Regions from separate parts of the Microbulbifer sp. ABM4_008 genome, predicted to be linked through region 2. Evidence: predicted binding sites of a transcription regulator. Region 2 holds the regulator's gene; each other region holds the start of a gene.

Region 1 (3,283 bases), 540 kb from region 2:
CAGGTAGGGTAAATCCAGGTCCGCGATATGTTTGGCGGAGGAAACCCGGTGCGCAAGCTGATCGATATCCCCGCGCTTGATCGCCTTTACTTCACCATCATTGCAAATCCTGGCAACCGCTTTGATAGTCCCGGAGCAACCGGTAACTTCTGCGCCTTCGGCAATATGCAGTAGCTCCTGCAATTCGGCCCGCGCCGCTCGCCGCGCGCGCTGGAAGTGGTTTACAGTGTTGCGGCTGATCAGGCCATCGGCGAAGAAACGTTTACTGTAGGAAACACAGCCTATATCCAGGCTTTCCAGTTGCTGTGGAGTATCACCACCGCGAACCAGCTCCGTAGAGCCACCGCCAATATCAATAATGCAGCGCAAGCGAGGAGGGCCATTGGCGGCGGCGAGAACCCCAGTAAAGATCAGGCGGGCCTCCTCGATGCCGCTGATAATTTCCACCGGCACACCGAGTATTGATTCCACTTCTTCCAAAAAGCCATCGGCATTGGCCGCAGCCATACGCAGTGTATTTGTACCCACAACACGCACATGGTCGAGGGGCAGTTTATCCATCACTGGTTGAAAGCGTTGCAGAACGGTCAGGGCCCGTTCGGTTACCGCCGGGTCCAAGTGGTGGTTAATATCCAGCCCCTCGGCCAGGCGCACCATGGCTCTGTCTGTGTGCAGGCGTACCATGCGCTGATCGCGAAATTCCGCTAGGAGCAGATGGAAACTGTTTGAGCCCAAATCTAGGGCGGCATAGCGTTCGTTTGGAGCTTGCATCAATATCCCGTTGAAAGCGCTAATGTATGGAGTCGGACGCTCTATTATTCATTTTGCCACTTTTCAGTCCAATAGTGGGTGCAGTCAATTTACAGCGCACCAAAAAGGCGCCAACTATAAAAGTGTTACAAAATTATTAAATATCTTTTATAAATAAAAGATATTTTTTATTTATTTGTGCCAATTTATGGACTGAAACAGTTTGGCAGAAAACTGTGAAGCCATACTAGATCGTTAGATTGCTATAGGCGCTTGCTCACAGCCACATTTCAGTGGCATATTTCTTTACTTAATCTTGACCCTCAGCCCCGTGTTAAGGCTGCTTCCAGAATAATCTGGATTTTTAAACTGCCGTCAGATACTGGGTGCGTTTTATGGTTTTGCAATGTCTAACGATGTGCCTCTATTTCCCAAAGAGTTGAGCTGGCTTTCATTTAACGAGCGTGTTTTACAGGAGGTGGAAGATGAAAGTGTGCCTGTAATTGAGCGCGTACATTTTTTGGGAATCTTCTCTAATAACCTGGATGAGTTTTTCCGTGTGCATGTTGCAGCGGTACGTCGTTTAGCTGCCTTTTCTGTTGGCGGAGAAAAGAAGGAATACTACAGTAATCTATTGCAATCGATTAATAATCGAGTGTTGAGGTTACAGTTGCGCTATGCGAAGGCCTATAACAAAGCTTTAAAGGATCTGGCAAAGCATGATATCCATGTGGTTAGGGAGACTTCGCTTAGCGATAACCAGCGCCAGTTTGTAGAAAGTTACTTTCATCGGGAAGTGCTGCCAGAGTTGGAGCCATTCTTTATCGACGGGCGCAAGCCCATGCCTTTGATTAATGAAACCAGTATCTATTTTGCGATAGCACTTGAATTGGATGATGGTACCGAGCGCTATGTGGCAATGGAGATTCCTACGGATACACTTCCCCGCTTTGTGGAGATTCCTCCACGGGAGGGGAAGCGGGAGAAAGTCTACATCGTTCTCGATAATATTATCCGAGGATGCCTTAAAGAAATATTTCGCCATGTGGTGCCTATCGCTAAAGCCAGCGCCTATACCTTTAAGATCAGTCGCGATGCTGAGTTGGAGTTAAGTGAAGAGGTAACCCAGAATATTCTCGATCGAATGGAGCGCTCATTGAAAAAAAGAAAGCGCGCAGATCCGGTGCGTATGGCATACGATGGTGATATGCCTGAGACTTTACTGGAGTTGGTGAAGAAGAAACTGAAAATGGGGCGTTATGATACCTATACCCCCGGTGGGCGTTATCACAACTCCAAAGATCTGATGAAATTCCCGGGAGAATCTGCCCGACTTCGCTATAAGCGCCTCACACCACTGCCAGCCTTACCGAAAAATGAAAGTGTATTTTCACAGCTGTGCGCAGGGGATCGGCTTTATTATTATCCCTATTATGACTTCCATGCGATTGTCAATTTCCTGGCATCTGCCGCACTAGACCCTCAAGTTAAAGAAATTCGGATTAATCTCTACCGGGTAGCAAAGAACTCCCGTGTAGTTGCGGCTCTGGTTAATGCGGTTCGCAATAACAAAAAAGTGACTGCGGTGGTGGAGTTGCGGGCACGCTTTGATGAAAAGGCCAATATCCATTGGTCCCATGAGTTGAGCGATGCCGGGGTGAATGTGGTGTATGGCATGCCCAACCTAAAAGTACATTGCAAGTTAATTTCTGTGCTTCGCCGCGAGGATGGCAAAGATCGTTTCTACAGCCATCTTGGCACCGGTAACTTTAATGAGAATACAGCGAAGGTCTATTGCGATTTTAGCTTATTGACCAATAACCAGGAGCTGGGTCGGGACGTGTACAATGTATTTGAGTTTATGCAGGCACCGCGTAAGCGCCCTTCTTTTAAACGTATTATCACTTCACCATTTTTCTATCGGGATGCGATTACTGCAGCGATAGATCGTGAAATTGATGCCGCCCAGGCAGGGAAGGAAGCGGCGCTATTTTTCAAGTGCAATAACCTTGTGGATAGCCAGATTATTGAGCAGCTGTATCGTGCCAGTGCCGCAGGTGTAAAAATTCGTATTATCGTTCGTGGGATGTGTGCATTGGTTTGTGAGACTCCGGGCGTATCAGACAATATTCGTATTATCAGTTTGGTAGATAAGTACCTGGAGCATGCCAGAGTCTATATTTTTCACAATGGTGGTGATGAGCTGATGTGGTTGTCTTCGGCGGACCTGATGAAACGAAACCTGGATCAGCGAGTTGAAGTCACTTTCCCGCTTATGAATCCGGAGCACCAGGCTACAGTTCGCAAAATTATGGAATTGCAGTGGAGTGATAATCAGAAGGCACGGCTAATTGATGCCAGGCAAACAAATTCCAAGTTAGCTAATGAGGGACGAAAAGGTTGTCGATCTCAGGATGCCATCTATCGCTTTTTAAAGCAGCGCGAGGCGGAGTAGTATAGATCGTCAGTAATGGGCTGTAGACCTTCCCTAGATAAAAAGGTGACCCTTCAGTTTGTCTGTGGGGTCACAAAT
Region 2 (3,283 bases):
GCAGCAACCACCCAAAAATCTGGTGCCCTGGCTGACCTATTCCGGATCACTCACCGCCGCTCTCAAGCAGCAAAGTGACGGGGACTTTTATGTTCGCGTGCTGTATCAGGGTTGGCAGACACCCCGCCCTGAAGAATGCCTTGTACTGGGATTGCACAATGGTAACCGGGCCCTGATTCGGGAAGTTTTGCTCTACGGTTGCGGACAGCCCTGGGTGTATGCCCGCAGCGTTTTACCCGAGCGCAGCCTGCAAGGAAAATCTCGCAATCTGCGCAGCCTGGATACCCGCCCGCTGGGGGAGTTGCTGTTTAGTGAGCCGGGCATTCGCAGGGGGGAGATCGCCCTAAATTTGCTGCAGAAATCCCCTGGCTGCGCCGATCGTGAACTTGGGGAAAAGGATTCTGAAGTCTGGGGTCGCCGCTCGGTATTCTGGCTGCGGGACAAGCCTTTACTGGTGTCAGAGGCTTTTCTTCCCAACTTCACACCGACAGGTGACCCCATAGCGCAAGAAGCAGCCAAAACTATCGCAACTGAGGATTCACTGTGATCAGCCAACAGATCGCACAACGCTGGCCCACCGCGCTGCCCTACTGGCAATTAGCGAGGATGGACAAACCCATAGGTTCACTGCTGTTACTCTGGCCCACTTGGTGCGCACTATGGCTAGCCGCTGAGGGGTGGCCGGGCTTCCACTTGTTTATCGTATTTACACTCGGTGTGATCCTGATGCGAGCGGCTGGCTGCGCAGTCAATGATTTCGCCGATCGCAAAATTGACGCCCATGTAAAGCGCACTGCGGAGCGTCCTCTGGCCACCGGCGCACTGACGCCAAAGTCTGCATTGGCGCTTTTCGCCGGCCTCAGCGCTGCCGCCTTCCTTCTGGTACTCACCACCAACACACTCACGATTCTCCTCTCGTTTTTAGCTCTGGCTCTGGCATTCGGCTATCCCTTTGCAAAGCGCCACACACACCTACCCCAGATGGTCCTGGGCGCCGCCTTTAGTATGGGAATCCCCATGTCTTTTGCAGCGTTTACAGGAGAAGTACCAGCAGAGGCCTGGTTGCTCTATACCGCCAACCTGGTTTGGACCCTGTGCTATGACACTTTCTATGCGATGGTGGACCGCGATGACGATCTTCAGATCGGCGTTAAATCCACCGCCATTTTGTTTGGGGAAATGGACAAGGTGGTCACCGGAACCTTACAACTTTTAGTTCTAATTGCCCTACTGCTTATTGGATCAAGGTTCTCACTCGGTATTTTTTACTACTTGGCGCTATTGCCGGTTTGCAGTTTATTCGTTTATCAGCAGTGGCTAATTCGGGACCGAGGGCGAGAGGGCTGTTTTCAGGCTTTTATCAACAATAATTGGGTAGGGTTTGCCATTTTCGCCGGCATATCGCTGCATTTTCTGCTGAATTGAAAGATGAGTGGGCCCCAGAAGTGGAGCGTCATATATTTGTCATATAAATCCCGTTTAATCCTCGGCCATAACTGGGGAAACCCTGACAACAGAGCGGGTATGGCAGGCAAATGCACAGTAAAACGATCCTGATTGTCGATGACGAATCCGCAGTGCGCGATATGCTGCGGGTCGCACTGGAAATGGCAGATTACCGCTGCCTTGAGGCGGAAAACGCCCAGGAAGCTCACGCCTTGATTATCGACGAGAAGCCCGACTTAGTGCTGCTCGACTGGATGCTGCCGGATGTTTCCGGGGTAGAGCTGGCAAGGCGCCTCAAGCGCGATGAACTCACCACCTCGTTGCCGATCATCATGCTCACGGCAAAAGGTGAAGAAGACAATAAAATCAAAGGGTTAGAGACCGGGGCCGACGATTACATCACCAAGCCTTTCTCCCCCCGGGAGCTGGTTGCTCGCTTAAAGGCCGTACTGCGCCGCGCGGGCCCGGCGACCCCAGAGGAACCCCTCAGCGCCGGCGCACTGATATTGGACCCATTGAGTCACCGGGTCACTATCAAAGGGCAGCCAGTGGATATGGGGCCAACAGAATTTCGCCTGCTCACCTTCTTCCTCTCCCACCAGGAGCGCGCCTATACACGCACCCAACTCCTCGATCATGTATGGGGCGGGAATGTCTATGTGGAGGAACGCACCGTGGATGTCCATATCCGCCGTCTGCGCAAAGCCTTGGCCATTGATGGCCACGACCGCTATATCCAGACAGTTCGCGGCACCGGGTATCGGTTTTCTGTGCAAACCGCAGAAAAAGTGTGACAATCCTCTCTGGATCGGTACCGATCCCTGCAGAATCAAACCTCCGCACTTAACGGGTGCGGGCCTGGTTCCATGAGGTATTGAATGCGGGCGGAAGAGGCTGTGCCACTGCCGCCATCTATCAGGCAACACGGCAACTCTATGTTGGATCGCAGTATTGGCGAGTTCTCGCGTTTCGTAATTATCGCCCTGGGGTGCACCATTCTCGGTGTCACCTCCGGCAGCTGGTCTCTCGCCCTGATTGCGGGATTGGCCAGCTACCTGATCTCAGTGCTGTGGCAACAGCAACGTTTCAACCGCTGGCTGGCAAACGGCAGACGCGGCCCAGCCCCAACCGCCTTTGGTATTTGGGGTGAAATCTACGACGACTTTTACCGTATGCAGCGGCGCCACCGCCGCGAAAAGCAGAAGCTGCACGTGATGTTGCGCCGGGTACAGGACAGTACCAGCGCATTGCGCGAAGGAATTGTTGCCCTGGAAGACGGCGATAACCTGGCCTGGTGGAACCCTGCTGCCGGTGAACTGCTCGGATTACAGGCCAGTGACTCCGGCCAGTCATTAGTCAACTTTGTCCGCGATCCTGGCTTTGTCAGCTATATGCACGGTGACAACAACGGGGAACCCCTCACTCTGCCCGCACCTGGCAATGAAGCCCGTATGTTACAGCTGGAAGTCACCCGCTACGGTAAAGATGAGGCTTTGGTCATTGTTCGCGACATCACCCGTTTACATAATCTCGAGCAGATGCGCCGAGATTTTGTCGCCAATGTTTCCCATGAGCTGCGCACCCCCCTCACGGTAATTGCCGGCTACCTGGAAACACTGCAAAGCAGTGATATGGCACCGCCTCCCTGGAGGAAACCCCTGGCTCAAATGGAGGAGCAGACTGGCCGCATGAGTACGCTGGTCAATGACCTGCTGCTATTGGCTCGCTTGGAGACCTCAGAACGCAAAAGCGGGGATATGGCTGTAGCCGTACCAGAACTGATTGAGAGGGTGGCCCAGGAAGCGCGCAGCTTCAGTGGCGATCGGCATCATCATAT
Region 3 (3,283 bases), 1.4 Mb from region 2:
ACGCTGTAGCTTAATTGCCCCCAGTGGCCGCCTGCGGGCGGCCACATTGTAAATAAGCGGTAACGCGCTTGTTGTTGGGAAGTTTCCCCCGGAGCGCTCTTTGCGTTCCTCTCTGTGAGACCTGGTGGCATAGCCACTAATTGATAGCCGCGTATTTACGCGGCTTTTTTATGCGCGTTATTTATGTTTTGGAGAAAGCTGGGCTTGTTGTTTAGGGAAAAACTGGGGAAGGGGAGGAGGAAAAACAGAAAGGGTGCTGAGGGACTTCCTTGTCGCCTCACGAGGGAGAGGGGTTTAGGGCTAGGGTTAAATAACCCAGATTTCTACCCGGCGATTTTTTATCTTTGAGCTGGAGCTGTTGGAGGCTACCGGCAGATAGGCACCAAAGCCCTGAACCGGTGCTGTATTAATCTGGTGATCCCTTAGAGCTGAGCGAACGGTAACTGCGCGTAGTTTTGATAACACGATTGAGCGTCCCTCGCTCACTTTCTCATCGCCAAATCCGATCAATAGCAGTCGCTTGTGGCTGTTCTCAGGCTTTTGCATAAAGCGGACAAGTCGCTGTATATCCTGTTTTGCCTTGTTATCTAAAGAGGCGCTGCCTTCAGAGAAACGGAAGTTAATACTCAGGCGTTCTGCATTTTCCGTTAACTTCAGGTATTCGCTGGGCCCCTCCCGGTTGGCTTCAGGTTTTACACCGATTGGCGTCTGCGCGACAAATCCAGTGGCCTTTACCAGCTCCTGTCCCTGTTCACTCTGTACAAAGTGCAGGAACTCTTCGGCGACGGGTTTTAAACCGTAAGCAGCGGTATAGAGAAATAGACGGCGGGAGAGGGGGTAGTCTTCAGTTGCAATTGTCAGATGCTCTGGAGCTTGCGGTTGGGTGTTCTGGTCAGATACCGATACGGCCTTGGCCCGTCGAATAGACGCCAAGCCGACAAACCCAATACTGTTGGGATTCGCCGAAACACGGTCTGACAATTGATCATTCGATTCGAAGCGTTTTGCATTAGTAATAAGGGAGTGCTTTTTCCCGAGCACCAAGCTTTTAAACGTATCCCAGGTGCCGGACTGATTATCTCTCGCCAGAACTTTGATACGACCTTTCCGCCCGCCCACTTCAGACCAGTCGGTAATTTTCCCGGAAAATATTGCTGCTATTTGTTGCAGGGTTAATTGAGTAATGGGGTTTTGAGGGTGAACAATAATGGCGAGTCCATCGATGGCAATGACATGTTCTGCACCTTGACCGCGCATATCTCCAAAGCGACTCAGGGCTGCGTGCTCAGCATCTTTTATTGGTCGCGAAGCCATGGCGATATTGGCCTGGGACCGTTCAAGGCCTTTAAATCCCGTGCTCGAACCGTGTGCCGCAATATCGACATATATTTTTTTGCCACCGAGATCCCCTTGCACTCGAACCTCATTTTCTTTCCCTAAAGGGATAATCTCCAGATTACTGCCACCACGGGCTTCGAGGTAATCGCTCACCAGGTTGGGTGCCAGCTTTGCACCGACAGTATTGGAGCCGTGTAGAGTAAAAAGCAGGCCCGTTGTATCGGGAGGGAAACGGGTTTGGGCTGTAGAAGTTGCAGCAGCCAGTGCCCCCCCAAGAAGAAGTAAGGTAAGGGTTTGCTTTAGCCGGCTTAAGAATACGCTCATAGTAATTCGACCGTAAGGTGGTAAAACGAGGGCGCAAAATATGACTTAATTGTGACAAATTGATGAAATATTGATTGCTGAATTACGCAATTGTCTCATCGTGAGAGATAGGTAACTTTAGCGGGGTTTATTTGAACAATTGAAGTATGGGTGGTTAAGCTTTCGTAAAAGCTTGCTCTATGTTTTAAAACACAATAGATCAAACAGGTGTTTAGAGGCCCCCGTGAAGGCGTATTAGAGCCTCTAAAATTTGAGCAATTTAAAAAGCGGGAAATAACCGGCTAATTAGGACTGGCAGTGCAGTTTCTACCCGCAAAATACGTGGACCCAGGTGAACGGATTGAAAGCCTGCTTCCTGGAGCTTCTCGACTTCATAACTGATAAAGCCGCCTTCAGGGCCAATGGCTAAAGTGGTCGGTTGCTTTATGTCCACAGGGCAAGCTGTTCCCCCTACTGGATGAGCCACCAGTTTACGGGAGTCACTGGAGAGGGAAGGGAGTTCGTCTTCGACAAACGGTTTAAAGCGTTTGCGCAACAGAATTTCCGGCAGTTGCGTATCGACAGCCTGCTCTAGTCCGAGCAAGCATTGCTCAAAGAGTTTGTCTTCCTGCAACCAGGGGGTTTGCCAGTAAGACTTTTCGACCCGGTAACTATTAATTAAAACCAGTTTTTTGACTCCGAGTGCAGTCAGGTGCTGGATAACCCGCTTGAGCATTTTGGGTCGAGGCAGGGCCAAAATAAGTGTGAGAGGTAATGGCTGGGGCGGATCGATTGCGAGTGCCACTTCAAGCTCAACGCACTTCTCGTCGAGCGTAACAATCTCGCCACTACCTATTTGCCCGTCGAGCAGTCCGACACGAAGTTGTTGTCCCGGCGCTGCTCTGTGAACCTTGATGATATGCTCCAATTGGCGTCCAGTCAGGCGGACGCGATTGGGGCTAATAAAGTCGTGCTTTTGTAAAACAATCAGGTTCAAAGTCGGGCGCCTTGGTACTTCAATTTATAACGGTGTCGGTGCTATGGGGCTGGGCTAGCTGGTTTGAGCTGAAGCAATCGCGCCTTTGCCAATACCTTCGTAGGCTCTTACGGTAATCGCTTTCCCAGGCTCTTTAGCCGCCAGGGTGTTGGCAATATATTGGGCCAACTGCTCCACCGTGGTATCACAGTCAAGAATTTCACAAACTTTGGCAGGGATGGACAGGGTGAAGTTTCCCTGTTGTGCACTGTAAGCAAAGTTATGGATATCCTCACCGCGATCATCGGCAGTTGTTGAAACCAGATCCTCGCGAGTGCCCAGGTAGATATCTTCCCAGCGCTCAGCCCAGTACTTTTCCAGCTCTGTATCGCGTTGGCCACCCGTCATGACCTGAATACGTGAACGGTGTCCATGGGCGATACGCTGGCAGTTGCCAAGGTGTTTTTTCAGGCCATGGCTGTAGTGGTAGAAAGCATCTTCAATGACTTCACAGTGGAAGCTGAGCTTGAGCTTCTCCACGCTATCGGGGAAGTGGCTGGCCAGCTGCTGGACACACCAGATGGCGACGCTCTCAGGAGTAATTACCTCGGCGTCCACTAAGGCAAAAGCTTGTTCCGGACCTGACACTTTAATAGAGGCCCCGTT

What was found. The regulator PhoB, encoded in region 2, activates phosphate uptake and scavenging genes when phosphate is short. The targets are predictions, from matches to a motif close to TGTCATAAANNTGTAACA.
Region 1: ppk1 (polyphosphate kinase 1) is a predicted target of PhoB. The motif match lies at 895-912, and genes of this name have one in related genera.
Region 3: ACYX4J_RS15930 (substrate-binding domain-containing protein) is a predicted target of PhoB. The motif match lies at 1,713-1,730, and genes of this name have one in related genera.

What each region holds. Positions count from the first base shown of each region.
Region 1 covers NZ_CM149970.1:387,550-390,832, forward strand. Annotated here, with positions in the region: gene ACYX4J_RS01705 (Ppx/GppA phosphatase family protein) at 1-771, opposite strand, end outside; gene ppk1 (polyphosphate kinase 1) at 1,157-3,205, shown strand.
Region 2 covers NZ_CM149970.1:5,042,902-5,046,184, reverse strand. Annotated here, with positions in the region: gene ACYX4J_RS21940 (chorismate--pyruvate lyase family protein) at 1-547, shown strand, start outside; gene ubiA (4-hydroxybenzoate octaprenyltransferase) at 544-1,425, shown strand; gene phoB (phosphate regulon transcriptional regulator PhoB) at 1,536-2,240, shown strand; gene phoR (phosphate regulon sensor histidine kinase PhoR) at 2,325-3,283, shown strand, end outside.
Region 3 covers NZ_CM149970.1:3,668,888-3,672,170, reverse strand. Annotated here, with positions in the region: gene ald (alanine dehydrogenase) at 1-14, shown strand, start outside; gene ACYX4J_RS15930 (substrate-binding domain-containing protein) at 307-1,662, opposite strand; gene ACYX4J_RS15925 (16S rRNA (uracil(1498)-N(3))-methyltransferase) at 1,922-2,638, opposite strand; gene ACYX4J_RS15920 (6-carboxytetrahydropterin synthase) at 2,693-3,283, opposite strand, start outside.